DNA from 4 places in the Myceligenerans crystallogenes genome. Region 2 is predicted to be linked to each of the others. Evidence: predicted binding sites of a transcription regulator. Region 2 holds the regulator's gene; each other region holds the start of a gene.
What was found. Region 2 encodes HrcA, which represses chaperone genes, less so after heat shock. Its sites were predicted from a motif close to TTNGCACTCGNNNNNNNCGAGTGCNAA; they were not measured.
Positions count from the first base shown of each region.

Region 1: the regulator HrcA is predicted to act here: its motif matches at 1,881-1,907, upstream of ABD208_RS04690 (DUF4209 domain-containing protein).
Region 3: the regulator HrcA is predicted to act here: its motif matches at 4,700-4,726, upstream of groES (co-chaperone GroES).
Region 4: the regulator HrcA is predicted to act here: its motif matches at 4,298-4,324, upstream of groL (chaperonin GroEL).

Region 1 is NZ_BAAANL010000002.1:217-7,554, forward strand. It holds gene ABD208_RS04680 (hypothetical protein) at 1-487, shown strand, start outside; gene ABD208_RS04685 (YaaC family protein) at 602-1,549, opposite strand; gene ABD208_RS04690 (DUF4209 domain-containing protein) at 1,958-3,787, shown strand; gene ABD208_RS04695 (NUDIX domain-containing protein) at 3,909-4,436, shown strand; gene ABD208_RS04700 (acyl-CoA dehydrogenase family protein) at 4,449-5,591, opposite strand; partial or broken gene ABD208_RS20450 (DapH/DapD/GlmU-related protein) at 5,615-5,929, opposite strand; partial or broken gene ABD208_RS20455 (hypothetical protein) at 6,140-6,349, opposite strand; gene ABD208_RS04710 (helix-turn-helix domain-containing protein) at 6,452-7,338, shown strand, end outside.
Region 2 is NZ_BAAANL010000005.1:335,735-343,072, forward strand. It holds gene ABD208_RS14000 (OmpA family protein) at 1-343, shown strand, start outside; gene ABD208_RS14005 (OmpA family protein) at 612-1,469, shown strand; gene ABD208_RS14010 (16S rRNA (uracil(1498)-N(3))-methyltransferase) at 1,626-2,507, opposite strand; gene dnaJ (molecular chaperone DnaJ) at 2,518-3,639, opposite strand; gene hrcA (heat-inducible transcriptional repressor HrcA) at 3,752-4,768, opposite strand; gene ABD208_RS14025 (alpha/beta hydrolase) at 4,812-5,906, opposite strand; gene ABD208_RS14030 (hypothetical protein) at 6,187-6,393, shown strand; gene ABD208_RS14035 (DUF3097 domain-containing protein) at 6,450-7,325, shown strand.
Region 3 is NZ_BAAANL010000001.1:496,694-504,031, forward strand. It holds gene rimI (ribosomal protein S18-alanine N-acetyltransferase) at 1-144, opposite strand, end outside; gene tsaB (tRNA (adenosine(37)-N6)-threonylcarbamoyltransferase complex dimerization subunit type 1 TsaB) at 164-886, opposite strand; gene tsaD (tRNA (adenosine(37)-N6)-threonylcarbamoyltransferase complex transferase subunit TsaD) at 1,047-2,090, opposite strand; gene ABD208_RS02065 (glutamate--cysteine ligase) at 2,155-3,309, opposite strand; gene ABD208_RS02070 (class I SAM-dependent methyltransferase) at 3,306-4,589, opposite strand; gene groES (co-chaperone GroES) at 4,880-5,176, shown strand; gene ABD208_RS02080 (WhiB family transcriptional regulator) at 5,296-5,592, opposite strand; gene ABD208_RS02085 (MerR family transcriptional regulator) at 5,784-6,956, shown strand; gene guaB (IMP dehydrogenase) at 7,063-7,338, shown strand, end outside.
Region 4 is NZ_BAAANL010000003.1:159,922-167,259, forward strand. It holds gene ABD208_RS08375 (uracil-DNA glycosylase) at 1-591, opposite strand, end outside; gene ABD208_RS08380 (DUF3263 domain-containing protein) at 762-1,118, shown strand; gene ABD208_RS08385 (hypothetical protein) at 1,150-1,764, shown strand; gene ABD208_RS08390 (cold-shock protein) at 2,173-2,376, shown strand; gene ABD208_RS08395 (phytoene desaturase family protein) at 2,590-4,206, shown strand; gene groL (chaperonin GroEL) at 4,472-6,106, shown strand; gene ABD208_RS08405 (TPM domain-containing protein) at 6,352-7,338, shown strand, end outside.

The DNA of each region.
Region 1 (7,338 bases), on a different contig from region 2:
CAAACGACGCGTCTATGACGGCTTTCGCCTGCTCGACGAACGCGCGGGCCTTAACCGGGAGGGCAGCGCACTGCTGCCGTACGCCACACCAGATAGTGAAGATTCGTGCCTGGCGTTACCTGCCTCGTTCATCAACGAGGGCTGGATCCACGTACTGGAGGACAGCGAGATCGTCCTGCTCATGATGGTCGCCTGCGGTATCGGGAACCTGGAGACGCTGCCGCAGGTCGCGATTCCCAGCAGGGTCCGCCTGCTGAAATACGGCATCGGCCGCGACTCCTACTCCACCGCCCACCCGATGCTCGCCCAGTTTGGGCTCCTCGAAGTCGAAGAGATCGGACGGCAAGACGACGGCCGCGTCCTCGGATACGGCGACGACGACGGCGCAGCGCACGTACACCGCCTCCGGCTGATGGACGACGCCTTCGAGAAGCCGGCACGCGAGACCGTCACGAAAGCGATCAAGGACGCGCTCGATCGAAGCTAGCAGCCGCCCCAGCTCTGACTGTTCGACGGCCAGGAACGCTCCGCGATGGCTCCACCGTCCCGGGCTAACTGCCAAAAGGCAATGGAGGTTGTCCGTTTGGCAGGTCGGAGTGCACTACTCTGGTTCCGTTCGAACCAGGGTTCGGTGAATCAGTTCGGGTAGGGCCTTGAGGGCGTACTCGCCTATGTGCTCGATCGTCACAGCCTCGTCGCTTCTGTCGACGTCGACCATGGCCGCCCACTTGGTCGGTTCGTATCGGATATGATGCGCCATCGCGAACAGGACAGCCCACCACAGCAGGTACGGATGGACGGCAAGGTCGGCCCCCGCGCCGCGGGGGTAGATCAAGACCGAGCGTCCATTGTCGTCACTGAACTCGTGGAGGGGGGCGCCCGAGTCTTCAAAGCCAGGGTGTCTGCGCCCCGGCCAGGCGAGCCCGACCCAGCGAGTGCCGCCTCCTCCTCGGAGATCGAAGTGTTCTGGTGTCGGGTCGTACAGTTCAGCATCGCGCAACGTGGGGTATTGCTGTAGTTGCTCTCGCACATGCGCGCGATAGGCGTCGTAGTGCTTGGCCAGGCGTTTGCCAATGGGCGGCAGCTCCATCGCCCAAGTTGCCGCTGGCACCGCAAGATCTGCCCGCAGTGAGCCACCCACCTTCGTTTGCTCTGGGCTTGTGAGCTCCAGACGAAGAGGCATATGCGCATGCTCGGGACTGTCCAGCGCGAACCGGGTACCGAGGGAGAGCAATCGAGAAAGAGAACCGACCGTCTGTTCCTCCGGGACCGACGCGCGGCCGAGAGCGGCCGCAACATCGCGAAAGTGACCCTTCTTCTGGTCCATAACCAGAGCCTGAGATAGGTGATCGCCGATGGACGCACCTACCACGGTCAGTCCATGCCCTCCCGATCGGTGCCAGTCGGAATCCTCCTGAGCCACCGCCCTCAGCGCTCTGCCAGTCTGAGCGAGACCATAGAACACGAGCAGCGCTCGCGTCTCTGGACCGACCGCCGCCGCTGCACGAAAGAACTGCTCGGCCTGCTCCAGCGCGGCGGAGAACAACATGCGTCGCTCCTGGTCACGGCGAGCCAGGCCGGGTGGATCCTGGCGCAATGCCCTCAGCATGCGCCAAGCCGTCCCGCGTGGAGTCGTTCCAATCTCGCCCCACGACGTCCCATATACGTATTTCACGATGTCAGGGTGCCACAAGCAGCCTCTCTCATGGTCACGGACGCGCCGAGTCAGGGGAACGACTGGCCCGCGTGGCTGGCGAGTGCCCCCAGGACACGCGCTGGGGGATTCGGCCGCACTCCAATAATTCCGACCGCCCAGAGCTGTCACTTTGGCTCCCGGTTCAACCCGGCCTGGCGAGCACGGCTCGGATCCGCTGCCATAAGTGGCGTTGGTCAGCGCAGAGTGCCAACGATCGTCAAATCGCGTGACCTGGCTGGCCGTCGAGATTATGGTCTCTCCATGACTTTGACGGTCGAAGCGTTCCGAGCGGTTGCCTCGCAGGTCAGCAAGGCCGAGGGGACTCCGAGTGATCTCCACGACATGGAGAGAGACCTTCGCTCCGTGCCAGCCGAAGCGGACGATGACCAACGTGACGTCCAGGCGCTGTTGGCCGACATCTGCTCCTACGACCTCGCGCAGCCACTAGATGCCGCGGAACCGTATCGGGCCGCTATCTGGCTCGTCGACGGGCGACGTACCGCGATGCCTGAGGACCTGACAGAGGAGCAGATCGGTTTCTTGGCGACGATCCGCGACCAGATCGGCTCCCCATGGCTTCGCGCCAGGATCTGTGATGTGTTGTGGATCAAGAATCGTGACCATCTCGCCGCCCGTACCGCTGTGGTGACCTGGGCGGGCATCCCTGTCGACGAGAACGCTTGGTTCGAGGGTGGGGCAGCAGCCTGGGAACGTGCGCTCGATCTTTCTCAGCGGCTCAACCTAGCTGAAGGACATCAGCTGCAGCAGGCGTTGCATGATGCGGTTCTGGTAACTGAGCAGTTCGCCTTTGCGGGCCAGGTGAGCGACGTCCTGCTCGGGGCGCGGGTGCCGGCGACTGATGGGCTCGCGCTCCTGGAGCGCTTGGCGGCACTGGCGGAGGCGCGTTCAGGGGGAGAAGAGCGAGATCTCCTCGAAGCGGCCAAAGCCTGGGCGCAGCGGCTGCGAAAAGAAGAGACCCGCGCTGACTTGCTGTACAGCATCGTGCAGTCTTGGATGGCCGAGAGCGAGGAACATGCGCGTGGCGAGAGGCCTAGTGCGATGCTTGCAGCTCGCTGCCTCGAACAGGCGCTCCAGACGTTCCGGAAGATCCCACGGAAGGAGCGCGAGCGGCTAGGGATCGCGGACCTCGAACTGCAGCTCCGTGCACGACACAAGACGGCGACATCGAGCATTAACGATGAGCTGACGGCGATCCGGACCGAGTTTCCCGCCGACGGCGAGAAGATGGCAGAGCATACGAGACAGCGCATCGCCGGATGCGACCGAGGTGACGTACTTGTCGTGCTCGGAACCCTGTTCCCCGCCCGGCCATACGCGGAACTGTTCGATGTCGCACAGGCCACAGAGGAAGGTTCGATCAGCAGCCTGTTCGAGTCCGTCAGCCTGACCCCCGAAGGGCGCAAGGCGCGGGTCACGAGGGCGGATGACGAGATTCACGGGGTCCGGGCACCTGTGTGGAGGGTCATGGAGCGCGCCTTCAACTTGATGGCCGCACTAACGGTTCGTGAGGGCCTGGCGCCCGCGCTCGCGGTAGTCCAGGCCGAGCATGCCCTGCGGGAGCAGGACTTCGCCGATCTCGTTGCGGAGTGCGGGCAGGTTCCGGCCGACCATCGCTATCTCTTCACCCATGGCCTCTGGTGCATCTACAAGGGTGACATCGCGGCGGGCATCCACATCCTGGTGCCCCAGATCGAGGCTTTCGTGCGGACACATCTCCAGTTCCACGGTGTGGCAACGACGACGATCGACAAGGAGGACAGCGTCGAGAACGAGGTGGGCCTGTCCACCTTGGTTCGGAAGGACGAGATGGAGCAGGTCTTCGGACCGGACCTCACGTTGTACTTCCGAATGATGTTCGAAGGCCCGGCAGGCTTGAACGTGCGAAACACGGTAGCGCACGGAGTCTTGACCGACGATGCCGTGGAGACCGTAACCAACCTCTTCGTCTGGTGGTTCGCTCTCTATCTCGTGACGATGCCAGTGGCAGTGAGACGTCGTACCCGATCTGACGTGGGCTCGACAGAGGAAGATCTTGCGGGAGGAGGCCCGGTCGCGGCGAACGACGAGTAGGACGTGACGCCTGACGTCACCGGTAGGGGTCTACGTTCGCTGCGCGTCTAGCTGGTGGAGGCGCCGTAGGGATGTCAGGGCGGTGGCGGCGCGCTCGTCGTGGTGGGGCTAGTTTCGAGGGATGGCGACGATTCTTGAGCAGCCCTCGGGCAAGGGCATTGGTTCGGCGGAGCACACGCGGTCGGTTCCGCGGAAGCGGTCGGCGTCGACGATGGTGTTCACCGACGGTGCGGGCCGGGTGTTGTTGTGCGAGCCGACGTACAAGCAGGTGTGGGAGGCGCCGGGCGGCGCGGTCGAGGTGGACGAGTCGCCGCGTGACGCGGCCGGGCGTGAGGTGCGTGAGGAACTGGGCTTGGTCGTCGAGCCGGGCCGGCTGGTCGCGGTGGACTACGTGCCGCCTCTGGAGGGTCGTACGGAGGGTCTGATCTTCGTGTACGACGGTGGCCGGCTGAGCGAGCAACAGGCCGCGTCGATCTGTCTAGCTGACGATGAGCTGCGCTCGTGGGCGTGGTGCACTGTCGTGCAGGTGCGTGAGCGGATGCGTCCGCTGGTCGCGCGTCGTGTGGAGGCCGCGCTCGGCGCGATCGCGGGCGGTGGTGTGGTGGAGCTGGAGAACGGCTACCCGGTCGGCGTGAAGCCGCCCGAGTAACCGCCCGCCGTTTCAGGCGGCTTGCAGGCGCGGTCTTCCTGTGGCCGCGCGTAGGAGTTCGGCGCCGCCGGAGCGGTACAGGGAGTCGTGGATCCCGTCGGCGTACTGCAGTGCGGCCAGGTCCGTGCGGGCCTTGGCGATGGGGTGGTCGTGCTGGAACCCGACCGCGCCGACAAGTGGTGCCAGGGCCTCGGTGGTGCGGCAGGCGGTGTCGACGCCGTGGGCTTTGCCGAGCCGGGCGGCAAGGTCGTGGCTGTCGGGGTGGGTGGCGTGCAGGGCGAGCAGGGTTGCGGCGTTGATCTGCGCCCAGGCGGACCCGAGTGCGATCAGCGCGTTGTCCCGGATCCGCGGTATGACGCCACGGGCCGAACGGTCGGCCAGGAGCCCGCGTACGCGGTCGTGCACGCTGGCGGCCGTGCCGAGCGCGCACAGGGTGACCAGGGGCCGGAACCGGGTGAAGTGCTCGCGGAAGATCCGCAGACCCTGCCCGGCCTCGCCGATGAGTTGGGTGGTGGGGTCGACGTCGACGGCGTCGAACGTGAGCATGCCCCACGACCAGCCGCCGAGCCCGGAGGGTGTCCGGGGTTCGCGGACCAGCCCGGGTGCGGTCGCGTCGATGACGACGGCGGAGATCGTTCCGGCGGGGTCGCGCAGGAACACGACGAACGCGTCGGACTCGGTCAGGCGTGAGACCCAGCACTTGCTCCCGCTCACCCGCCACAGCCCGCCTGGCAGTGGGTGGGCGGTGGTGGTGATTTCCTGGATGCGGGAGCCGCCGTGCGCCTCGGTCGCGGCGATCCCGACCAGTGCCCCGCGTGCGAGCCGGTCCGCCCAGCTGCGGGCCAGCGGGCCGGGGGCGTGATCGAGGATCATCTGCCCGTGTCCGGTACCGGTGGCCTCGCGCAGGTCCAGGTCGCGGTATCCGGCGAGGAACTGTGCTCCGGCCTGCCACAGCCCGCTGCCGTGGTGCGTGGAGAGCTGGGTCCGGACGCGGCGCAGCCACCGCGACCGTGCCGCGGGATCGCCCGGCCCGGGGTCGCCGACGGCGACGTCGTCGAGCGCGGCGTCCAGGCGCTGCCAGCCAGCCCACAGGTTAGGGTCGAGGTCGAGGTCGAGGCTCGGGCGTAGTGCCTGGAGCCAGTCCAGGCCGGTCATGACCGGCCTGCGTTCTGGCGGGCGGGGTTGCCGAACACGGTGACGCCGGGGGCGACGTCGCGGGTGACGACCGAGCCCGCGCCGACCAGCGCGCCGACGCCGATGATGACGCCGGGCAGCAGCACGGCCCCGGTGCCGACCTTCGCGCCGGCCTCGATGCGCGGCGGGCGCAGCGGCTCCTGGTGGTCGGGGTCGCGCCAGATGAGGTGCTTGTCGTTGATCGTGGCGACCCGCGCGCCGATGAACGCGTCGTTGCCGATGTGCATGCGCGCGGTCAGGTGGGTCAGCGGGGAGCAGCGCACCCGGTCCCCGATCCGGGTTTCGCGCTCGACGGTCATCAGGTGCCCCAGCTGGCTGCCGGCACCGACGACGACGCCGGTACGCAGTAGCGTGCTGTGCCCGATCACGGTCTCGGCACCGATCCGCGCGCCGGCGTAGACGACCGCGCCGGCGCGCAGGACGACGCCATCGTGCAGGATCGTGGTCGCGCCGTGCCCGTCGTGGTGGCCGCGCAGCGCGTACCTGGTCTCGGGTTCCCCGACGATCGCGTGGTGCCCGATCTCGACGCCGTCGCCGAGGCGGGTCCCGCCGTGCACGACGGCGAACGCTCCGACGCGCGCTCCGGCACCGATGACCACGGGCCGGTGCCGGCCGAGTCGGTCGGCTGTGATCAGGACGGCGGTGGGGTGGATGAGCGCGTCCGGGGCGATCTGGGCTCGGCCGTGATCGATCGCGTCGGCCCACTGTGGTGTTGCCATCTTCGATCTCCTTCGCTCGGCTTTCCTGCCGCTGGCCCTCTTTCGCCGGCGTCGGCGGGTCCGTACCCTCAGAATGTCGGCTCACCTGGGGAGACGGAACAGATGGCACGGTCACAACCGGTCACAACGACAGGAGCGCGGCTGCGCCTGGCCCGTGAAGCCGCAGGTCTGAGCCGTGAGCAGATGGCAGCGTTGACTCACTTCGGCAAGACCACCCTCACCTATGCTGAACAGGGCAAGCGCCGGATCACCCCCGAGCTGGTCGCCGCCTACGAACGGCACCTCGGCACCGGGATCCTGGATCCGATCGCCAACCTCGAGCACGTGGGAAGAGGAGACGTGGACAGACGGTCCTTCATCCGCACCGCCGCCTACACCGCGGGCCTCGGAGCCCTCGCACTAGCCGGCGGGGACGACCTCGCGCGCCTGGCCGCCCACACCGACACCTCAGCCACCGGCGCCACAACCATCGAGGCCCTGCGCCGCATGACCGACTCGATGATCGCCGTGGACGAGACTCTCGGCGGTGGCGTGGGCCGGACCGCGGTCGCGGAGTTCCTCGCGACCGACGTCGCCGCCGTCCTGCGCGGCCGGTTCATCTCCGAGCAGGTACGAGCCGACGCGTTCTCCGCCGCGGCTGAGGTCGCCTACCTCGCAGGCTGGAAAGCACACGACGCGGGCCTGGACGGGCTCGCGCAGCGGTACTACCTGTCCGCGCTCGACCTGACCCGCGAATCCGGCGACGCCGGACACGAAGCATTCGTGCTGCGGATCCTGGCCCTGCAGGGCTGCGACGTCGGCCAGAAGACCTACTCGGTCCGGCTCGCCGAAGCCAGCCGCGACCGCGCCCGGCAGGCAAGGCTCGACCCGGACACCGAAGCACTGTTCTACCTGGTCGTCGCACGCTGCCAGGCCGAGACCGGCGAACACGCCGCCGCGGCACGCACCATTGCCCGCGCGCCCTCGCTCAACGCCGAGGTGAGCGAGCA
Region 2 (7,338 bases):
GGAGCTCGTCGAGATCGAGACGATCACCTTCGTCACCGACAGCGCCAGGCTCACCTCGGAAGGCGCCGCGGTGGTCCGGGACGCGGCGGAGCTGCTGGAGGAGCACCCGAACGTGACGGTGCGGATCGAGGGCCACACCGACCACGTCGGCGCGACCTCGTACAACCGCGAGCTGAGCCAGGACCGGGCCGAGACGGTTCTCGACCGCCTGGTCCGCCTGGGCGTGGACGAGTCGCGCCTGACCGCCAGGGGCTACGGCGAGTCCGACCCCGTCGTGGAGAACCCCCGCGATCTGGCGGAGCTCGAGAAGAACCGCCGCGTGGAGTTCGTCGTCACCGACTGATCCCCGCGAGGCCCGGACCGCCGGGGCAGTGGCTCGACAGGCCGCTGCCCCGGCGGTCCTGTCGTGTGCGGGGACAGCGGCAGGGCCCGGGACCGCGGGCCCGCGGCGGCGGTCGACCCTGCCATCACTGCCCGGAATATCCTCAACGAGAAATTCCGGACGGGGTGAATTACGCTGCCCGTGAACGACATCAGGGACGCGGCCGGGAAAACAGGCCGTGCCGGAAGCCGAGGCGCAGAGGTCGCCGAGGCCACAGGGGGAAAACACCATGCGCAAGACGAAGCCATTCCTGGCGCCCATCGCTGCCGCCGCCCTGGTCATCGGGCTCGCCGGCTGCCAGGGCGGGGACATCGAGGGCGAACTCACCCAGAAGGCGACGCAGGCCCTGTCGGACGCCGGGCTCGACTCGGCCGAGGTCAGCTTCGAGGGCCGCGAGGCGACCGTCGAGGCCGACAGCGCGGACGACGCCGCGGCCGCGGGTGAGGTGGTCGCGGGCGTCGACGGCGTCGAGGGAGTCACGGCCATGGGCCCGGACGGCGAGGTCGCACTCGACTCCGCCGCCGAGGGCGACAGCACGGACGACGCCGACGACACGGCCACGGATGACGCCACGGATGACGAGGGCGACGACTCCGCCGGGGCGGGGGACGACGCCGAGGACGACGCGGCGGATGACGACGCGGCCGGGGACGACGCGACCGACGACGCCGCCGGGGACGACGACATGGCGGACGGCGACGACGACGGCGCGGCCACGGACGCGGAGAAGTCCGAGGCCCAGGCAGCCCTGGACAAGACCGCGGCGATCACGTTCGTCACGGGCAGCGCCGAGCTGACCGCGGACGGCGAGCGCGCCGTGAGGGAGGCCGCGGACACGCTCGACGAGTTCGAGAACGTCCGCGTCACGATCGAGGGTCACACCGACAGCGTCGGCCCCTCGGGCGCCAACAAGGCCCTCAGCAAGCGACGCGCGACCGCGGTCCTGGAGGCGCTCACCGCCCAGGACGTCGACGCCGAGCGCCTGACGGCCCGCGGCCTGGGCGAGTCCGACCCGGTCGTCAAGGACGCCACGGCCGCGTCCGACCTGGCCAAGAACCGCCGGGTCGAGTTCGTCGTCACCGACTGACCCACCGGGATCCACCCCGGCGAGGCAGTGCCTCCGGGCGCACCAGGGCGCCCTGGCCGCGCGTCGTACCAGCGCGCGGCCAGGGCGCGCTCCGCCGGGGGGCACGGCAGCTCCGTGTTCAGGACGGCGGCCCGGACGGCCGCTGGATCCCCGCGTTCAGGACCAGCGGCCCAGGCGGTCGCTGAGGAGGGCGATCGCCACCGGGCCCGCCGTCGAGGTCCGCATGACGTGGGGACCCAGGCGGGCGGTGACCCCGCCCGCCGCGGTCAGCAGGTCCACCTCGCTCTCGGCGATGCCGCCCTCCGGCCCCACGACGACGAGCAGCTCACGCACCGGCGCCCCGCCGTGCCGCTCCGGCACCCCGCCGTCGCGCGCCGGCACCCCACCGTCGTCCGGTCCGGTCGCCTCATCCGGCGCAGCGGCGCCGGCTTCCGGCGGCGCGACGCGTTCCGGCGGCACCGGAAGCTCCACCTCGCGCAGCGGCGTCGTCGCCTCCTCGTGGAGGACGATCACCGCCCCGCCCGCCGCGCACACCTCGCGGGCGCGGGCGGCCAGCTGCCTGGTGGTGACGGGGGCGGCGACCTCCGGAGCGCGGGCCCGACGGGCCTGCTTGGTGGCGGCGCGGACCGTCGCGACCCATTTCGCCTGCGACTTCGCCGCCCGCGGGCCGCGCCACACCACGATCGAGCGCTCGGCCTGCCACGGGATCACCGCGTCCGCGCCGGCCTCCGTCGCGGCCTCGATCGCCTGCTCGTCGCGGTCGCCCTTGGCCAGCGCCTGGACGAGGGTGAGGACCGGGTCGGGCGCGGGCTCGGCCACCACGGCCCGGACCTTCAGCCGCACGTCACCGTCGTCGACCGCCTCGACGACGCCCTCCAGCCGCAGGCCGCAGCCGTCGACGACGTCGATCCGCTCGCCGGGCCCCCGGCGTTGCACGACCCCCGCGTGCCGCCCCTCGGCGCCGTCGAGCACGAACACCGAGCCGACGCCGTACTCCCCCAGGCGCGCCCCCTCCGCGAGGAAGACCGGTGCGCTCATCGCGTGCCCGTCAGCGCCCGGAGAACTTGTCGCGCAGCCGGGAGAACACGCCCGGGTGCGCCGCGGCCAGACGGGGCTCGGGACGCTCCTCGCCGCGCAGGGCCGCGAGCTTGCTCAGCAGGTCGGTCTGCTCGTCGGTGAGGGACGTCGGCACCTGGACCTCGATGTGCACGTTGAGGTCGCCGCGGCCGCCGTTGTGCAGGTGCCCGACGCCCAGGCCCTTGAGCGTGACCACCTGGCCCGGCTGGGTACCGGGCCGGATGTCGATCTCCTGCGCGCCGTCGAGCGTGTCCAGCTCGAGGACCGTGCCGAGGGCGGCGGCGGTCATCGGGACGGGGAGCGTGCAGTGCAGGTCGTCGCCGCGGCGCACGAACGTGTCGTGCGGCTTCTCGCGGATCTCCACGTAGAGGTCGCCGGCCGGGCCGCCGCCGGGGCCCGTCTCGCCCTGCGCGGAGAGCTTGATCCGCGTCCCGGTGTCCACGCCCGCGGGCACGTTCACGGTGACGGTTCGCCGCGAGCGCACCCGGCCCTCGCCGGAGCAGTCCGGGCAGGGCTCGGGGATGACGGTGCCGAAGCCGCCGCAGGCCGAGCAGGGCGCGGTCGTCATGACCTGGCCCAGGAAGGAGCGCGCGACCCGCTGCACGGAGCCGCGCCCGTGGCAGGCGTCGCACGTGCGCGACGTCGTGCCCGGGCGGGCGCCGTCGCCGGTGCACGTGGAGCAGACGACGGCCGTGTCGACCTGGAGCTCGCGCTTGACGCCGAACGTGGCCTCGGCCAGGTCGATGTCGAGGCGGACCAGCGAGTCGTTGCCGCGCCGGGCGCGCGGGACCGGGCCGGTGGGCTGGCCGCCGCCGAAGAACGTCTCGAAGATGTCCTGGAACCCGAACCCGTTGCCGAATCCGCCGCCGGCGCCGCCGCCCGGGGCGCTCGGGTCGACGCCCATGTCGTACTGCTGTCGCTTCTCCGGGCTGGAGAGCACCTCGTAGGCGCGGGCGACGTCCTTGAACCGTTCCTCGCCCTCGGCCCCGGCGACGTCCGGGTGGAGGGTGCGGGCGAGTTTGCGGTACGCCTTCTTGATCTGCTCGGGCGTGGCGTCCCGCGGGACGCCCAGGATCTCGTAGTAGTCGGTCACAAGTCTCTCTTCGCTCGCTCTGGGTCGGAAGGCAGCGGCACCCGGCTGCCACGGGGCATCCGGATCCGCGGGTGCACCAGGCCGGAGGGCTGGAAGGTCGGGGGCAGGGTGCTCACGTGGGCAGCACCCGGGAGAGGTAGCGGGCCACCGCGCGCACGGAGGCGATGGTGCCGGGATAGTCCATGCGCGTCGGCCCGATGGAGCTGAGCAGGGCCACCGTGTCGCCGTCGGACCCGTAGCCGGTGCTGACCACCGACGCCCGCGACAGCCCGGCGACGCGGTTCTCGTGGCCGATGCTCACGGCCACGTTCTCGTCGGAGGTCATCTCCGTGAGCAGCCCGAGCAGCACCACCTGCTCCTCGAGCGCCTCCAGCAGCGGGCTGAGCCCCTGCTCGAAGTCCATGCCGGGCCGCACGAGGTTGGCCTGGCCGGCGATGACGAGGCGTTCCTCCTGTTCCTGGTCGAGGGCGGTGGTCACGACCTCGCCGATCGCGGTGACGAGCGCCCGGTGCTCGGGGGCGACGACGTCGGCCACCTCGCGGAACGCGACGTCCATCTGCGTGAGCCGGCGACCGGCGGCGGCGGCGTTGAGCCGCGCGCGCAGCTCGCCGAGCGTGCCCTCGTCGACGTCGTCGGGGACGTCGAGGAACCGCTGCTCGACGCGGCCGTTGTCGGTGATGACGACGACGAGCAGGCGGTCCTGGCCCGTGGGCACGAGCTCGAGGTGCCGCAGCCCGGACCTCCGCAGCGACGGGTACTGGACGACGGCGACCTGCCCCGTGAGCTGGGCGATGAGGCGGCCGGCCCGGCCGATGACGTCGTCGAGGTCGACGGCCTCGGACAGGAACTTCTCGATGGCCCGCCTCTGGGGCAGCGTCAGCGGGCGGGCCTCGGCGAGCTTGTCGACGAACAGCCGGTAGCCCTTGTCCGTGGGGATGCGCCCGGCCGAGGTGTGGGGCTGGGCGATGTACCCGGCCTCCTCGAGCGCGGCCATGTCGTTGCGCACAGTGGCGGGCGAGACGCCCAGCTGGTGACGCTCCGTGAGCACGCGCGAGCCGACGGGCTCCTGCGTGTGCACGTAGTCCTCGACGATGGCCCGCAGTACCTCCAGCCGCCGCGTATCACTCATGGGTCACCTCCGCCCAAGCACTCTCGATCTCCGAGTGCCAATGTTACTTGGGCGGACTGACACTCCGTAAGCGCCGCGCCAGGGCCTGTTCCGTGACGCGCGCCGCACGCGCCAGATGGCGCCGCGCGTTGCGGCTCACGCCGGTCGCGTTGGCGAACGCGTGGATGTGCCCGCTCGCCACCTGCACCGTGGCGGGCACGCCGAACTCCCGCAGCCGGTCCGCGTACGCCAGCCCTTCGTCGCGCAGGACGTCGAACCCGGCGACCACCACGTGCGCGGGAGCCACGCCGGTCAGGTCCTCCGCGACCATCGGCGAGACGCGCGGGTCCTTGGCCTGGTCCGGGTCCGTCAGGTAGCGCTCGAGGTACCAGTCCACGCGCCGGGCGGGCAGCCCGTACCCGTCGAACAGCCTGCGGGAGGGGTAGGTCGTCGTGGCGTCGGTCACCGGGTACAGCAGCAGCTGGAAATCGGGCGCGCCCGTCCCGGGCCCGCCGGGGCCGTCGTCGTCCCTCGTGAGGAACGAGACGACGGCGGCGGCGTTGCCGCCCGCGCTGTCGCCGCCGACGGCGACGGGCAGGCCCCCGAGCTCCGGTCGCCACCGGCGCGCGTTGGCGCGCACCCAGCGGTACGCGGCGACGGCGTCGTCCAGCCCCTCGGGGAAGGGGTGCTCGGGGGCGAGGCCGTAGCGGACGGACACCACCACGAGGTTGGCGGACCGGGCCAGGAACCGGCAGACCGGGTCGGCCGTCGCGAGCCCGCCCACCACCCAGCCGCCGCCGTGGTACCAGACCAGGACGCCGTCCGGCGGGATCGCGGGGTCCGCCTGGTACACGCGCAGCGTGAGGCGCTCGCGCGGGCCGGGGACGGTGAACTGCTCGACGCGGCCGACGGCGGGTCGCTCGCCCACCACCCTCGCCTGCCGTTTCACGCGGGCACGCGTGTAGCCGACCGTGCTGTCGGGGATCGGCCGCAGCACACCCAGCCGCTGCGCGAAGCGGACCTCGGGGTACAGCGTCTGCCCGTCGATGACGTGCGGCTCGCCCGCGAGCCGGCGCAGCACGAGGTCAGGCAGACGCCGGATGCCCAGGGCCGCGGCATGCGCGGCCCCGACGCCGAGGTTCATGAGGAGGTGCCCCATGGAAAGACGTTACCCACCAGGACCGGTTCGGACACGCCGAGCTCCGGCGCATGTCTCGAACGGGGCAAGTTCGCGGCCCGTGCCCGGCCGGCCCCGGCGGGGCACCGGCAGGGCCACGGCAAGGCCGGACCCGCCTCTGGGGCGATGCCTTAGACGCGGCCGGGAGACCCCGCGAACCCGCGGGCGAAGATAGGCCGACCGCCCGATCCCCGCCCGCTACCTCAGCGAGGAACGTGGTACCCACGCCGGGAGACCACCGGCCGGAGGCACGGGAGGCACCATGTTCAGCAGTTCGAGCTACGACGAGTACAAGCTCCGCCAGGCCGAGACCGACCGGCGGAACGAGCGGGCACGTCACGCGGCGGAACGGAAGGAAGCGGCACGGCCCGCGCCGGGCTCGGCGCGCGACGCCCGCCGGGAGGAGCACGGCAGGCCGGCCCCGCGCACGGCGACGGGCTGGACCACGCACCCGTCGCGCGCGGCCTGAGACCGTAGCGGCGTGGCCCGGGGGCAGGTTGCGGGCGGGCGGCTTAGCATCGGGGCGTGAGTCTGGATCGTTATGGGGCCGATGTCCTGAACCCGGAGTTCCCCGGGGCGCACCGCGGGCGGAAGCGGCCGGAGACCCGACCCGTCGTCGCGGAGACCGGGCTGGTCGTCGAGGACGTCGAGACCGGGTGGGTCGGCGCCGTCGTCCGGGTCGAGAAGTCCGGCGGGATGCACGTCGTCGTGCTGGAGGACCGGCGCGGCCGGCTGCGGTCGTTCCCGCTCGGCCCGGGGTTCTGGGTCGAGGGGCGGCCGGTCGAGCTGACGGCGCCCGTCGCGAAGGCGTCGCCGGTGACGCCGGCGCGCACGGCTTCCGGGTCCGTCGCGGTGCCGCACGCTCCCGCCCGGGTCGCACGCGGCTCGCGGATCTGGGTCGAGGGGCGGCACGACGCCGAGCTCGTCGAGCAGGTGTGGGGCGACGACCTGCGGGTCGAGGGTGTCGTGGTCGAGCTGCTCGACGGCGTCGACAACCTCGCGGACCGGCTCGCGGCGTTCGACCCCGGCGACGAGCGGCGGGTCGGGGTGCTCGTCGATCACCTCGTGCCCGGCTCGAAGGAACGGCGGATCGCCGACGACGCGCTGCGGCAGGTTCCCGCGGGGTCGGTGCTGATCCTCGGGCATCCCTACGTGGACGTGTGGCAGGCGGTGAAGGCCGAGCGGCTGGGCCTCACCCGGTGGCCCGAGATCTCGCGGGACGTCGAGTGGAAGCTGGGTGTGCTGCGGGAGCTGGGCTGGCCCGCGGAGACGCAGGCCGACGTGGCGCGGGCCTGGCAAAAGATCCTGCGCTCGGTCCGGGATTTCCGGGACCTGGACCCGGCGCTGCTGGGGCGGGTGGAGGAGCTCATCGACTTCGTGACGGCACCGGGCACGGCCTGACCCCGGGCACCGG
Region 3 (7,338 bases), on a different contig from region 2:
GACGACGTACCAGCGACCGAGCCCGGCCAGCTCGTCCGCGAGCATGCCGTAGGTCCAGGCGCCGCGGCCGAAGAGCTCGCGCTCGAGGTGGAGCACGCGGTCGAAGTCGGAGCTGCGCAGCGGCCGGATGTGGAACTCGGGCATATCTCCAGGGTAGATGCGCTCAGCCGAGCGCGGGAGACTTTCGCGGTGCCGATTCGTGGATGTCGGGGCGGCGCAGGTACAACGGCTCGGTCGGCAGGTCCTCGCCCGCGGCGTGCCGCGCCAGCGCCAGCCGCGCGAGCACGGTGGCGTCGGGGACGAGCGGGGCGTCGTCGTCCGCGGGCAGCACGTCCGCGTACAGGGCAGCACCTTCGCCGACGACGGCGAGCCGGGTGGCGCTCGCGGACTCGCCGAGCTGCGCCCGGGCGACGTCGGCGGCGCGACCGACATCGGGACCGGCGACGGTCTCCACGACGGGCACGCCGTGCGGGCCCTCGTGCGCGACGACGCGGTACCGCGCCCAGTAGACCTCCTTGCGGCGGGCGTCCGAGGCGACCAGCACCTCGTCGTCGGGGGCGAGCCCGAGGTCGCTCACCGCCTGGGCGGCCAGCGCGTCGATGCTCGGCACGCCCCGGACCGGGATCCCGAGCGCCAGCGCCAGCGTCCGGGCGGTGACGAGTCCCACCCGCAGCCCGGTGAACGGCGCGGGCCCGGTCCCGCCGACGACGGCGGTCAGCTCGGTGCGGTCCGTCCCGGCGTCGTTCAGGACCCTGGTGATCAGCGGCGCGAGCGACTCGGCGTGCCGCCGCCGCTCGTCGGCCGACGCCGCGGCGAGCCGCCGCCCGTCGTCCCCGACGAGCGCGACGGACACCGCGGCTGAGGTATCGATGGCAAGAACTGGCACGCCCACCAGCCTAAGCGCTCCCTGAAAACCCCCGGGGACCAACAGGCTGCAGAACTGGCGTCAGTAGCACCTCGGTGCCGCGAAACCGGGCCTCGAAGGGATTCGATGTGCTGCTGACGGCACCTCAGGGAGTGGTTTCTGGGGTTTCCTGGATCGTGGGTTAGGCCGTGATCGTCGTCAGGGGCATCGACGAGTCGACCGGGATGTCCAGGGAGCTCGGGGCTACGCCCGCACGGACCACCGCGGAGCCGAGCGCCGCGATCATGGCGCCGTTGTCCGTGCAGTAGCGGATCGGGGGGATGCGGAGGTCGATGCCCGCCTCCGCGCAGCGCTTCGCCGCCATCTCGCGGAGCTGGGAGTTGGCGGAGAAGCCGCCGCCGATGACCAGCGTGTCCACGTCGTGCAGGCGGCAGGCCGCGATGGTCTTGGCGGTGAGGACGTCGGCCACGGCCTCGGCGAACGACGCGCAGACGTCCTCGACCGGGATCGCCTGCCCGGCGTCGGTCCGGGCCTCGACCCAGCGGGCCACCGCGGTCTTCAGGCCGGAGAAGCTGAAGTTGTAGGCGTGGCGCTCCTGGTCCTTCGGCGCGGTGAGGCCGCGCGGGAAGCGGATCGCCGTCGGGTCGCCCTCGCGCGCCAGGCGGTCGACGTGGGGCCCGCCCGGGTAGGGGAGGCCGAGCAGGCGGCCCACCTTGTCGAAGGCCTCGCCGGCGGCGTCGTCCAGCGTGGAGCCGAGCTCCGTGACGTCCGTGGCGACGTCGTCGACCAGCAGCAGCGAGGAGTGCCCGCCGGACACGACGAGCGCCATGACGCGGTCGGGGAACTCCCCGTCGACCAGCTGGTCGACGCACGCGTGCCCGATGACGTGGTTCACCCCGTACAGCGGCTTGTTCAGGCCGATCGAGAGGGCCTTGGCCGCGGAGGCGCCGATGGTGAGCGGGCCCACCAGGCCCGGCCCGGCCGTGACGGCGATCGCGTCCACCTCGGACAGGTCGACGTCGGCCTCGCCGAGCGCCCGGCGGATCGTCGGGACCATCGCTTCGAGGTGGGCGCGGCTCGCGACCTCGGGGATGATCCCGCCGTACCGCGCGTGCTCGTCCTGGGACGAGGCGACGGCGTCGAACAACAGCTCGTTCCCGCGGACGAGTGCGACGCCGGTCTCGTCGCACGACGACTCGATCCCGAGGACAAGCGGTTCTGTCATGTCCCCAGCCTAAGACGCCCACCCCGCGAGGCACGTCACGCGCGGGGTGGGCGCCGGGCCCGAGCTACCTCGCCGGCGGGAGGGGACGTCCCGCCCGCATCTCCTCGAGCATGGACTCGACGACCGCGGTCAGGTCACTGCCGGAGGCCTCCGCCACCGCGCGCTGGCGCAGGTAGCTCGGGCCGTGGCGGGTGATGTCGGCGATCAGGGCGAGCTGGTCGCCGCAGCCCAGGCGCTCGGCCGCCGGCTCCAGCTCGACCAGGATCTTGCCGATCGCCTCCGCGACCGGGAGCTGGTCGCCCTTGCGGTTGGTGATGATCGTGGCGTCCATGCCGTACCGGGCCGCCCGCCACTTGTTCTCCTTGACGTACCAGGGCGGCAGCCCGGGCAGCTCCCGCCCGTGGTCCAGCTCGGTGGACAGGTGCTCCACCAGGCAGTGGGTCAGCGCGGCCAGGGCCAGCGTCTCGGTGACGTTCGTCGGGCCGTCGCACACGCGCACCTCGATCGTCCCGTACTGCGGCGAGGGCCGGACGTCCCAGTGCAGCTCGTTGAACTCCTGGGCGACGCCGACCCGCCGCATGTCGTCGGCGTAGGCCTCCAGCTCCTCCCACTCCGTGATCGGATAGGGCAGACCCGCGGTCGGCACCTGCTGGAACAGCATCGCGCGCGTCGACGCGTAGCCCGTGTCCGCCCCCGCCCAGTAGGGGGACGACGCCGACAGCGCCTGGAGGTGCGGGTAGTACATCAGCATCCCCTGGACCAGCGGCAGCACCTTGTCGCGGTCCTCGACACCGACGTGCACGTGCAGCCCCCAGGTCACCATCTGCCGCACGAACAACTGGACCCTGTCCACCAGGCGCTCGTACCGCGTCTTGGGGGTGACGAGCTGGTCGTCCCAGTGGGCGAGCGGGTGCATGGCCCCGCCGATGACGACGGCGCCGCGGTTGCCCGCCGCCGTCGCGACCCGGCCGAGGAGCTCGCGCAGCTCCGCGCCCGCGCCGCCGACGTCGTCGCACACCCCCGTGGCGATCTCCACGGTGTTGCGCAGCAGCTCGACCTTGATGCGCGGGTCCGCGCCGTGCGGCGAGAGCTCCTCGACCACCTGCGACGCGATCTGCGACAGCGCACCGGATGCGGCGTCGACCAGCCCGATCTCCCACTCGAGACCGATGCTGGAGCGCCGTGACATGCCGAACGGCAGGGGCGTGGTCCCCTTCATGCCGCACCTCGCATCGGTTCGACGAACAGGATGGTCTGGGACCCTGCCACGCGCGTGAGAATGATCGTCGCCTCCTCGGTGCCGGTCAGGACGAGCTGCTTGCGCAGTTGCTCGGGGACGACGGCGGTGCCCCGCTTCTTGATCGTCACCCGCCCGACGTCGCGCTCGCGCAGGTAGGACTTGAGCCGCTTGAGCCCGAACGGCATCGTGTCCAGGACCCGGTAGCCGGTCGCGATCGGCGCGGGGCCGGTGACGCCGTCGCCCGCGTCGTCGCGCGGCGCCGCGGCGTCGTCGGTGGTGATGTAGGCGATGGTGGGGTCGACGAGGCGGCCGCCGAGCTCGGCGGCCGCGTGCGCGACGAGGCCGGCGCGGATGACGGCGCCGTCGGGTTCGTACAGGTACTGCCCGACGACGCCGACGGGCGCCTCGAGCCCCGCGCCGTCCGGGTGGTCCGAGGCGCGCAGCACGCGCGTGCTGGTGTGCTCCTTGCCGTCGCCGTCGACGCGGGTGCGCACCACGAGAGCACTGCGGCCGGGCCCACGGGGCGCGAGCGGACCGAACCACAGACCGGCCTCGACGACATCGTTGTCGACGGAGACCCACTGCGTCTCGGCCTCGTCCGGGAGGCCCTCGTGCGGGATGCCCGGGCCGACCTTGACGCCCAGGGCGGGGACGATCTCGCGCAGGGCGAACACGCGGTCGAGGGCGGGTTCGTAGCTGCGCGGGTCGAAGATGCGGCGGCTGCCGCCGTCGCGACCGCGGGTCCGGCGGGCCGGGTCGGCGAAGACGCCGTCGACCCCCTCGGCGCGCAGGTCGACGGCGAGGCCGTCGGCGTGACGTGCGTCGGCGTCCGGGAACTGGCGCAGGTTCCAGGCCGCGATGCGTGCGGTGACCTCGTCGAGGTCCGTGGCCAGGACCCGCAGGCCCGCCCCGGCGAACGCCATGGCATCGGCGCCGATGCCGCTGGTGAGGTCGGCGACATGGGTGACACCGGCCGCGGTGAAGCGGTCGGCGTGGAGGCCGGCCACGCGCAGGCGGGTCGCCTGCTCGAGGCCGTCGGCGGTGAACAACATCCGCTCGGCGAGCTCGCCGAACTTGGTCCGCGCCCTGGCGCGCAGGCGGGACTGGGTGAGGGCGGCCGCCGCGAGATCGGCGGCGATGCCGTCCTCGCGGAGCTTGGTGGCGGTCCGCATCGCGGATCGCTCGTCGTAGGGCGGGAGTGCACCAAGCAGCGCCCGTCCTTCAGGGCTGAGAAGTTTGCTCAGAATCGCCGCATCCATGGGCAGATCTTTCCATGTGGGTCCTGGTCATGGCGAGAGGCTGGGGAGAATTTTTCTCCGTTGTGGTGTTTGAGCTGCGCTCGGGCCGGGTCGGGACCGGCTGGACCGGGTTGGCACTCGCCTTGACCGAGTGCTAATCGCCACCTAGATTTGGGATGTCATCGTCGCACGGTCCCGCGGGTCCTGCGACGGTGCCGCGAGATGTTTCGTGCCCGCCGGCACCCGCGACGACGGCGCGCAGCCGAACGCTCGAGCTGAAGACAACCCGTCACAGAAAGAGGAGGTCCGACGTGTCGGTCCCCATCAAGCCGCTCGAGGACCGGATCGTCGTCAAGGCCCTCGAGGCCGAGACCACGACCGCTTCCGGCCTGGTCATCCCGGACACCGCCAAGGAGAAGCCCCAGGAGGGCGAGGTCCTGGCCGTGGGTCCGGGCCGCGTGAACGACGCGGGCAACCGTGTTCCCATGGACGTCGCCGTGGGTGAGAAGGTCCTGTACTCGAAGTACGGCGGCACCGAGGTCAAGTACGCGGGTGAGGAGTACCTCGTGCTCTCCGCGCGCGACATCCTCGCAGTGGTGGCCGGCTGACCTGTTCGGCCGGACGACGAGGGGCCCCGCACCGTCATGGTGCGGGGCCCCTCGCGTCCTTCACCCCGCGGTCGTCCGCCACCCCCTGGCGCGAACGTGTTCAGGGCCCTGCGATCGTGTCAGGCGGTCACCGCCGTGGCGGACTTGCCGGCGAGGATCGCGGACCGCTCGTCCTCGCTCAGACCGCCCCACACCCCGTACGGCTCGCGCACGCGGAGTGACTGCTCGCGGCACTGCATCATCACCGGACACGACCGGCAGATGGCCTTGGCTGCTTCGGCTCGACGTCGACGCGTGGACCCGCGCTCGCCTTCCGGGTGGAAGAACAGCGTGTCGTCCGCGTCGCGGCATGCCCCCTGGTACTGCCACTCCCACAGCTCCATGACCGGGCCGGGGAGTCTCGAGATCTCCGTCATGCCGAACAACCTACAAGTTGTGCAGAAGTTGTTCAAGGGGCGAATCTGCGCCAGCCGCATGCGTTCAGGTGAGGCAGAACCGCGCCACCTGTGACGAGGTTCCCAGAAGTTCGCCCTGAAACATGCGGAGATAAACGACGCACCGGGCGGATCGGTGGCGAAGGTTTGCCCGGCTCGGCAGAATCAGGTTCATGACATCGACGCGGCCTGCCCAGAGTCAGGGCGGGTCCCGCCCGTCGAGTCCCGGACTGGCCGTGGCCGCGGTGGCCAAGCGGCTGGGTGTCGCGCCCGCGACGCTGCGCACCTGGGATCGCCGTTACGGGCTGGGCCCGTCCGGTCGCACCGCGGGCTCCCACCGCCGGTACACCCCGGATGACGTGGCACGACTCCTGGTCATGCGGCGCCTCACCCTCGAGGGCCACGCCCCGGGCGAGGCGGCGCGCGCGGCCATCGAGGCGAGCGAGGAAGAGCTGGCCATGGTCCAGTCCGACGAGGCGGCGGAAGCCGGGCGCGACGGCGGGCCGGCGTCGTCCGGCGGGCCCGGGAACGACGACCGGGAGGGCGCCGACGGCGCTCGCGCGGCGGACGGCGAGACCGCGGCCGGTGCGCAGCCCGAGCCCGGTTCGCGTCGCGGGCACCTGCGTGCGCTGCCCGGCGGCGGGGAGCCGGCGCCGCGCGAGCAGGGGCGGCCCCGCCAGATGCACGGCGCGGCGTGGTCGGGCCGGGTCTCGGCGCTCGTGGACGCGGCGATCAAGTACAGCCGGACGGCCTGCGACGCGCTGCTGCGCCTCGGCCCCGACGACGACCCCTCGGCGTGGTGGACCGACCTGGTCGAGCCCGCGTTCGACCAGGTCGCCGTCCGGACCGTGCTGGCGGGGCCGGGCGAGGTGCCGGAGATGGTGCTGGCCGCCGCCGCGCTGGCCTCGCTGCGCAACTACACCGAGGAGTTCGAGCGCGAGATGGTCGAGGCGGGCGGCCCGCCCGCGAACCACCCGAGCCGGATGCGCAAGATCGTGCTCGTGTTCGCCGCCCCGGACGAGCTGGTCCCGCTGTCGGCGCACGCCCTGGCGGCGTCGCTCGCCGCGAAGGGGACGATGGCGCGGATCGTGACCGGCCCGGCGAGCGTGCACCGCTCGGTGGAGCTGGTCACGATGGTGCGCCCGGCCGCCGTCGTCCTCGCCACGACGCAGACCCGGCCGTCGCTCGACGTCGTGCACGCCGTCCACGAGGCCTACCCGGACCTGCCGCTGCTGGTCGGGATGCGCGCGGACGCCGCCGCCGGCGACGTCCCGTTCGGCCCGACGGTCCAGCGCATCCGCAGCTTCAACGGCCTGCTCCACGAGGTCCTGGCCGTCCTCCGGTAGCCCGGCGGGCCCGTGCGGCAGCCCCGCCTGCCGGACCACCCGTGCGGGTGGCCCGCATCACGGCGGCCGCGGAATATCCGCGGGGCCCCGGACGTAGACTCGGTGCATGGAGCCCACCACTTCCTCGCGCGACCCGTTCGGGTTTCTCGGCCTCACGTACGACGACGTCCTGCTGCTGCCCGGCCACTCGGACCTCGCGCCGTCGGACATCGACACGACGACGCGCCTGACGCGCGAGATCTCGATCCGCGTGCCGCTGATCTCGGCCGCGATGGACACCGTGACCGAGTCGCGGATGGCGATCGCGATGGCGCGCCAGGGCGGCATCGGGGTGCTGCACCGCAACCTGTCCATCGAGGACCAGGCGATGCAGGTGGACCTC
Region 4 (7,338 bases), on a different contig from region 2:
GACCGCCGGGGTGTCGCCGAGGAACTTCTTCAGCGACCTCGCGTTCGATCCCCACAGGACGGCGACGAGCGGGCCGCCACGCGCGGCCAGTGCCTTCACGGCGGCCTCGGTGATCTCCTCCCAGCCCTTGCCCTTGTGCGAGTTCGCCTTGCGTGGCGTGACCGTGAGCACCCTGTTGAGGAGCATCACGCCCTGGTCGGCCCAGGGGCGCAGGTCGCCGTTGGACGGCATCGGCAGGTCGAGGTCGCTCTGCAGTTCCTTGTACATGTTCAGCAGCGACGGCGGCAGCGGGCGGACATCGGGCTGCACCGAGAAGGACAGACCCATGGCCTGGCCGGGGCCGTGGTACGGGTCCTGCCCGACGATCAGCACCTTGACGTCGGCCAGCGGGCGCTGGAAGGCTGCGAGCACGTTCGGACCGGGCGGGAAGTAACCGCGACCCGCCGTGTTCTCGGCGCGCAGGAAGTCTCCCATCGCGTGGATGCGGGGCTCGACGTCGGACAGGGCTGCGGCCCAGTCCGGCGCGATGATCTCGGTGAGGGGCTTGCGCGCGGTGTCCCCGTCAACGGGGTTGTCGGTCTCGGGCGTCATGGTCTCCACGAGCGGGGACATTACTCGTGGTCACTGACATCGACCATGCGGTCGCCCGGTTCGGGCCGACGGCGTCGTCGCAGGTGAACGGGCGGTGTGAAAGGTGTCTAGGGTGCTACGGCATGCCGGACGAATGACACGGACGTTCAACTGGTCGTAGGGTGACCCGCATGAGTGAAGCCGTGATCGTGTCCCCGGAGTTCGTCGACGTCGTGCCCGAGGGCGCCGTCGCCACGACGCCGGCGCCGGACGCGATCGCCGGCGACGCGGACGGCGGCCTGACCGACCTGGAGCGCGAGATCCTCGCCTTCGAGCGGAAATGGTGGAGGTTCGCGGGAGCCAAGGAGGAAGCCATGCGGGCGGCCTTCGACCTGACCTCGACCCGGTACTACCAGGTTCTCAACGCGCTCATCGACCGGCCCGCCGCGATGGCGCAGGACCCGGCGCTGGTCAAGCGCCTCCGCCGGATGCGCGCGACGCGCCAGGGCACAAGATCGGCACAACGGCTCGCGGACGAGAAGGCCTGAAAGCCCAGCACTCTGGGCTACCCTTTCCGCCGTGACGAACAGCACCTACCGCTACCCGGCCGATGAGTTCGACGTCGCCGTGCCCGGCGGCGCACCCGTGGGCGTGCACCGTGCGCCGCGCAGCGGGTGGAGTTCGGCATGGCCGTTCCTGCTCGTCGCGCTGGTCTGCGCGGGCGTGGCGTGGGGCGGCATCACCCTCCTGTCCGGGGGCGGCGACGACGACTCGGCGGCGCAGCCGAGTGCCGGCGCCTCGGCCCCCGTGAGCGAGAAGCCGAAGGACAAGCCCTCGTCCAGCCCGAAGCCCAAGGCCCCGAGCACCGAGGAACTCGTCGCGAAGATGGACCCGGCGGCGTCGTACATGGTGTTCAACACCGGTAGAACGGTGGACCAGCTGGCGGCGACGACGGCGACGAACCTTGAGGCGGGCGGCGTCTCGAACATCGAGGTGAGCCTGGAAACAGGGCCCGAGGGCGTGGACGTCGCCGGGCTTTCGGCCAATACCGTCTGGTACGGCAAGGATCGAGAGGCGGAGGGCAAGGCCCTCGCGGCGGTGCTCGGGATTCCGGCTTCGAACGTCGTCATGAATGATGCCGTGACAAGTTCGGATCAAGCCGCCTGGGTCTTCATGTTCACGGCACCCCAGTAGGTCCCAAGGCGGCTAAGCCTCTCTACGGCCGGTCTGGAACGCGTCGCCGGCTGACATCGATCGACTGTTCTCACGATGTGCCCGCTCCGGTTCCGGTGCGGGCACATTTGCATTCCTGAGGTCAGTCGGATGCCAGGGTCAACCATCTTGTCTTTGCTCGTCGAATCCAGGCAAGCCGCCAGATCTCGCCGAACTCCTTGCCCAATTCACCCCTCCTGAGGCAACCTTCTGGCGTCAGACGGCGCTCCGCCGGGCGGCGTCGGACAGCGGCGAACCCCTGACCTGGGCGTTCGCCCTGCGCGGAATCCGTCAAATAGCGATTTACCCCTTCCATAGTGTGACTTGGCGCACTAACCTCGAATCACCGCGGGTCGAACCGACCCGTTTGCGAGATGCAAGGAGAAGTGCATGGCCCAGGGCACCGTCAAGTGGTTCAACGCCGAGAAGGGGTACGGCTTCATCACCCCGACCGCCGGCGGGCAGGACCTGTTCGTTCACTACAGCGCGATTCAGGTCGACGGTTACCGCACCCTCGACGAGGGACAGGCGGTTGAGTACGAAGTGGGGCAGGGCCAGAAGGGCCCGCAGGCAGAGATGGTCCGTCCTCTCTGACCTAGCCCGGACCGGTTTCCCCCTGGCTGGTCTTCCCCGATCGACGGGACGGCGCGCGGCCCAAGACCCGCACGCCGCCCGTCCCGTCACCTGGTCGTCTGCCGATGCACGACGACGTGCGACGTCCCCAGCACCCGGCTGGACCGACGCTGCGGGCCCGGCCGCACCAAGCGGCCGCGGCCCCTTTCTGTTTCCTCGTGGTTCGATGAGGGCATGCGCACGCTCGATGTCGTCGTCGTCGGATCCGGGCCCAACGGGCTCGCGGCGGCGGTCACGCTGGCGCGGGCGGGGCTCGGGGTGCGGGTGCTGGAGGAGCAGGCCACGGCCGGCGGAGGGGCCCGGACATTCGGCGGGGCGGAGCTCGCCGGGTCGGCGCCCGCCGGGCCGGGGGAGTCGTCGTGGCCGGTGCTCGGCGCCGACGCGGCGACCGGGGCGCAGCTCCGGTTCGACCTGTGTTCCGCGGTGCACCCCATGGCGTGGGCATCGCCGTTCTTCCGGGCCTTCGGGCTGGCCGACCGGATCGAGCTGCGGACGCCGGAGGTCTCGTACGCGCAGCCGCTGGATCCCCGCCCCGGATCGCGTGCGGCGCGTGCCGGGATCGCCTACCGCGACCTCGACCGCACGGTCGCCCGGCTCGCGGCCGAAGGGACCGCGGGTAGCGCCTCCGACGGCGCCGCGTGGCGTGCGCTCCTGGCGCCGCTCGCCGAGAACTGGCAGGCCGTCACCGCGCTCGCGATGAGCGACAAGCGAGGCCTGGCGGGTCCGGTCGGCCTCACCCCAGGGCGCCTCGCCACGATCGCGCGCGCCGCCCTGGACTTCGGCCCGGGCCTGATCGAGCAGGGCACCTCCGCCTGGGGCCGCCGGTTCGCCGGCGACGTCGCGCCCGCGCTGCTGACCGGCGTCGCCGCGCACGTCATGACGCCCCTGCCGTCCCTCGCGGGGGCCGGGACCGCCCTGCTGCTCGGGGCGCTGGCGCATGCGCCGCGCGGCTGGGCGCTCCCGGTCGGTGGTTCGCAGGCGATCGTGGACGCACTCGTCGCGGACCTGCACGCGCACGGCGGCGAGATCGAGACCTCCCGTCCGGTCCGCAGCCGCTCCGATCTCCCGCGCGCCCGCGCGTACCTGTTCGACACGGCGCCCGGCGTCGTCGGACAGGTCTTCGGTGATCGCCTGCCGGCGCGGCCGCGTGCCGCGCTGCGGCGCCACCGCTTCGGCGGCGGCGCCGCGAAGGTCGATCTCGTGCTGTCCGGCCCGGTGCCGTGGGCCGTGGACGACGTCGGACGCGCGGCGACCGTGCATCTCGGCGGGACCCGCGAGCAGCTGGCCGCAGCCGAGGCCGACGTCGCCGCCGGGCGGCTGCCCGGGCGGCCCGTGTGCCTGCTGAGCGACCCGGCCGTGACCGATCCGGCCCGGGAGGTCGCTGGGCTGCGGCCGCTGTGGGCGTACGCGCACGTGCCGGCCGGGTCGGAGCAGGACGTCGCGGACGCCGTCGTCGGGCAGATCGAACGGTTCGCGCCGGGGTTCCGAGACGTCGTCGTCGCCGCCCGATGCGTGCCCGCCGCGCGGATGGCCGCGCACAACGCCAACTACGTGGGCGGGGACATCGGCGCGGGCGTGGCGACGATGCCGCGGATGCTCGCCGCGCCCGGCGCGGTGGGATGGCGCTGGGATCCGTACGCCACAGGCGTAGAGGGCGTCTACCTCTGCTCCGCGGCGACTCCTCCGGGCCCCGGCGTGCACGGCATGCCGGGCTGGCACGCGGCCCGCCGCGTCCTCCTGCGCGAGTTCGAGATCCGCCGCCCGCCGAGTCTCGCCCCAGAGGGTTCGTGATCGGCTGGTTGTCGCACGATCGGCTCCCCGGTCCGCCGATCATGCGACGACGAGCCGACCACGGTCACGCGCCGCGCAGGGGAATCGTCTGCTTGCACTCTCGGGGGGAGAGTGCCAATAATGGGTTAGCACTCTCGGGCTGAGAGTGACAGAAGGGCCGACAGGTGAGGTTCGTTCGGGGGCGAGACGTGATCGCTCCGGGGCGGGCCGTCCGTCGCGGGCGCCGAGCCGGCTCACGTACGCCACCAGCGGAGGATCCATCCCCATGGCCAAGATGATTGCGTTCGACGAGGAAGCTCGTCGGAGCATGGAGCGCGGGCTCAACCAGCTCGCCGACACCGTCAAGGTGACGCTCGGTCCCAAGGGCCGCAACGTCGTGCTCGACAAGAAGTGGGGCGCCCCCACGATCACGAACGACGGCGTCTCCATCGCGAAGGAGATCGAGCTCGAGGACCCGTTCGAGCGCATCGGCGCCGAGCTCGTCAAGGAGGTCGCCAAGAAGACGGACGACGTCGCGGGTGACGGCACCACCACCGCCACCGTGCTCGCCCAGGCGCTCGTCAAGGAGGGCCTGCGCGTCGTCGCCGCCGGCGCCAACCCGATCGCGATCAAGCGCGGCATCGAGAAGGCCACCGAGGCCGTCACCGAGCAGCTGCTCAACTCCGCCAAGGAGATCGAGACGAAGGAGGAGATCGCCGCCACCGCCGCCATCTCCGCCGGTGACCCCGCGATCGGCGAGCTCATCGCCGAGGCCCTCGACAAGGTGGGCAAGGAAGGCGTCATCACCGTCGAGGAGTCGAACACCTTCGGCCTGGAGCTCGAGCTCACCGAGGGCATGCGCTTCGACAAGGGCTTCCTCGCCCGCTACTTCGAGACGGACCCCGAGCGCCAGGAGGCCGTGCTCGAGGACGCCTACGTCCTGATCGTCGAGTCGAAGATCTCGAACGTCAAGGACATGCTCCCGATCCTGGACCAGGTCATGAAGCAGGGCCGCGCCCTGCTGATCATCGCCGAGGACGTCGAGGGCGAGGCCCTGGCGACCCTGGTGCTGAACAAGATCCGCGGCACGTTCAAGTCCGTCGCCGTCAAGGCCCCGGGCTTCGGCGACCGCCGCAAGGCCATGCTCCAGGACATCGCCATCCTCACGGGTGGCCAGGTCATCTCGGAGACCGTCGGTCTCAAGCTGGAGAACGCCACGCTCGACCTGCTGGGCACCGCCCGCAAGGTGGTCGTCACGAAGGACGAGACCACGATCGTCGAGGGTGCGGGCGACGCCGACCTCATCGCGGGCCGCGTCAACCAGATCCGCAGCGAGATCGAGAAGTCGGACTCCGACTACGACCGCGAGAAGCTGCAGGAGCGCCTCGCCAAGCTGGCCGGCGGCGTGGCCGTCATCAAGGCCGGTGCGGCCACCGAGGTGGAGCTCAAGGAGCGCAAGCACCGCATCGAGGACGCCGTGCGCAACGCGAAGGCCGCCGTCGAGGAGGGCATCGTCGCCGGTGGTGGCGTGGCCCTCATCCAGGCCGGCGCCGCCGCGTTCGACAAGCTGGACCTCGAGGGTGACGAGGCGACCGGTGCGGGCATCGTCCGCGCCGCCATCGACGCCCCGCTGAAGCAGATCGCCGTGAACGCCGGCCTCGAGGGCGGCGTCGTGGCGGAGAAGGTGCGCAGCCTCCCCGCGGGCCAGGGCCTCAACGCCGCCACCGGCGTGTACGAGGACCTGCTCGCCGCCGGTGTCAACGACCCGGTCAAGGTGACGCGCTCCGCGCTGCAGAACGCCGCGTCGATCGCCGCGCTGTTCCTCACCACCGAGGCCGTCGTGGCCGACAAGCCGGAGAAGTCCGCCCCCGCGGGCGGCGACGGCGGCGGCATGGGCGACATGGGCGGCATGGGCTTCTGATCTGACGAAGGGCGCAGCGAAGGGTGCGGGCCGAGGTACGAGGCCTGCGCCCGGAGCGGAGTCCGAGGAGGATCAGCAGGGCCTGATCTACCGCTGCAGAGGCCGCTCTCCCCGTGGGAGGGCGGCCTCTGCCATGCCCGCAGGGTGCGGTGTGAGCCAGGGGGGTGACCAGACCCACCGTCGCGGAGCGCACCTTTCGGGCGTTCCGATTTGCGGCCGTCGTCCTGCGGGGTCACCATCGGTTCGTGACCGACTCCTCCGCTCCTGCAGATCATCCGCATATTCCGGATACCCTCGCAGCTGTTCACGAGAGTGCGCCGCGGTGGCGCCGGCTCGTCCTCGCGGGCGTCGTCGCCGGTGGCATGACGCTCGGGCTGCCCGCCCCGGCGATCGCGCTCGACGGTCCGGGGCCCGCCGCGGCGGCGTCCGGCGTCGTCCTCGCCGAGGAGGAGACCGCCACCTCCGGACCCACGCCGTCGCCCACGGGCACGGCCCTGCTGTCGGCCAAGGTCCAGGCCGCCACCATGCAGGACATCCTGCCGTCGGCCATGCCCATCTCCGTGCACGGCCCGGTCGTGGACGACGCCGAGGTGCTGTCCGACGACGAGCTCGCCGAGGTGTCCGCCGCCGTGACCCGGCTCGAGGACGAGACCTCGCTGCGGCTCTTCGTGGTCTACCTGGAGACGTTCGACGGCCTTGACCCGGAGGACTGGGCGGACGCGACTGCGACGAAGTCCGGCCTCGCGCCCGAGGACCTGCTGCTGGCCGTCGCGACCGAGGACCGCGTGCAGGGCCTGTCCGTCGACGTGAACGGCCCGGTCACGACCGACCAGCAGGCGCGGATCCTCGCCGCGTCGAGCGCCGCAGTCGCCGACGGCGAGTGGGCCGAGGCCGCGACCGACGCCGCCCGCGCGGCGCTCGTCACGCAGCAGTCGAGCGGATCCAGCCGGTGGATCCTGTGGGCCGCGCTCGGCGCGGTGGCGGTCGGGCTCGTGGCCTGGTGGATCGTGCGGAGCACGAGGGCACGGGGGACGACGACGTCGTCGGACGCCGAGGGGCGGGACGCCTCCGTGCCTGCCCGCGAGACGCTGCCGGCCGCGGTCCTCGCGGCCGATGCCGGCCTCGTCGCGGAGAAGGACGACGGGGCGGCGGAGGTCGCCCGGCCTGCTCCGCCCGCCGTCCGCCCGGAACCGGTGCCCTCCCGGGCCGGCGAGGCGTCCGCGCCGTCCGGC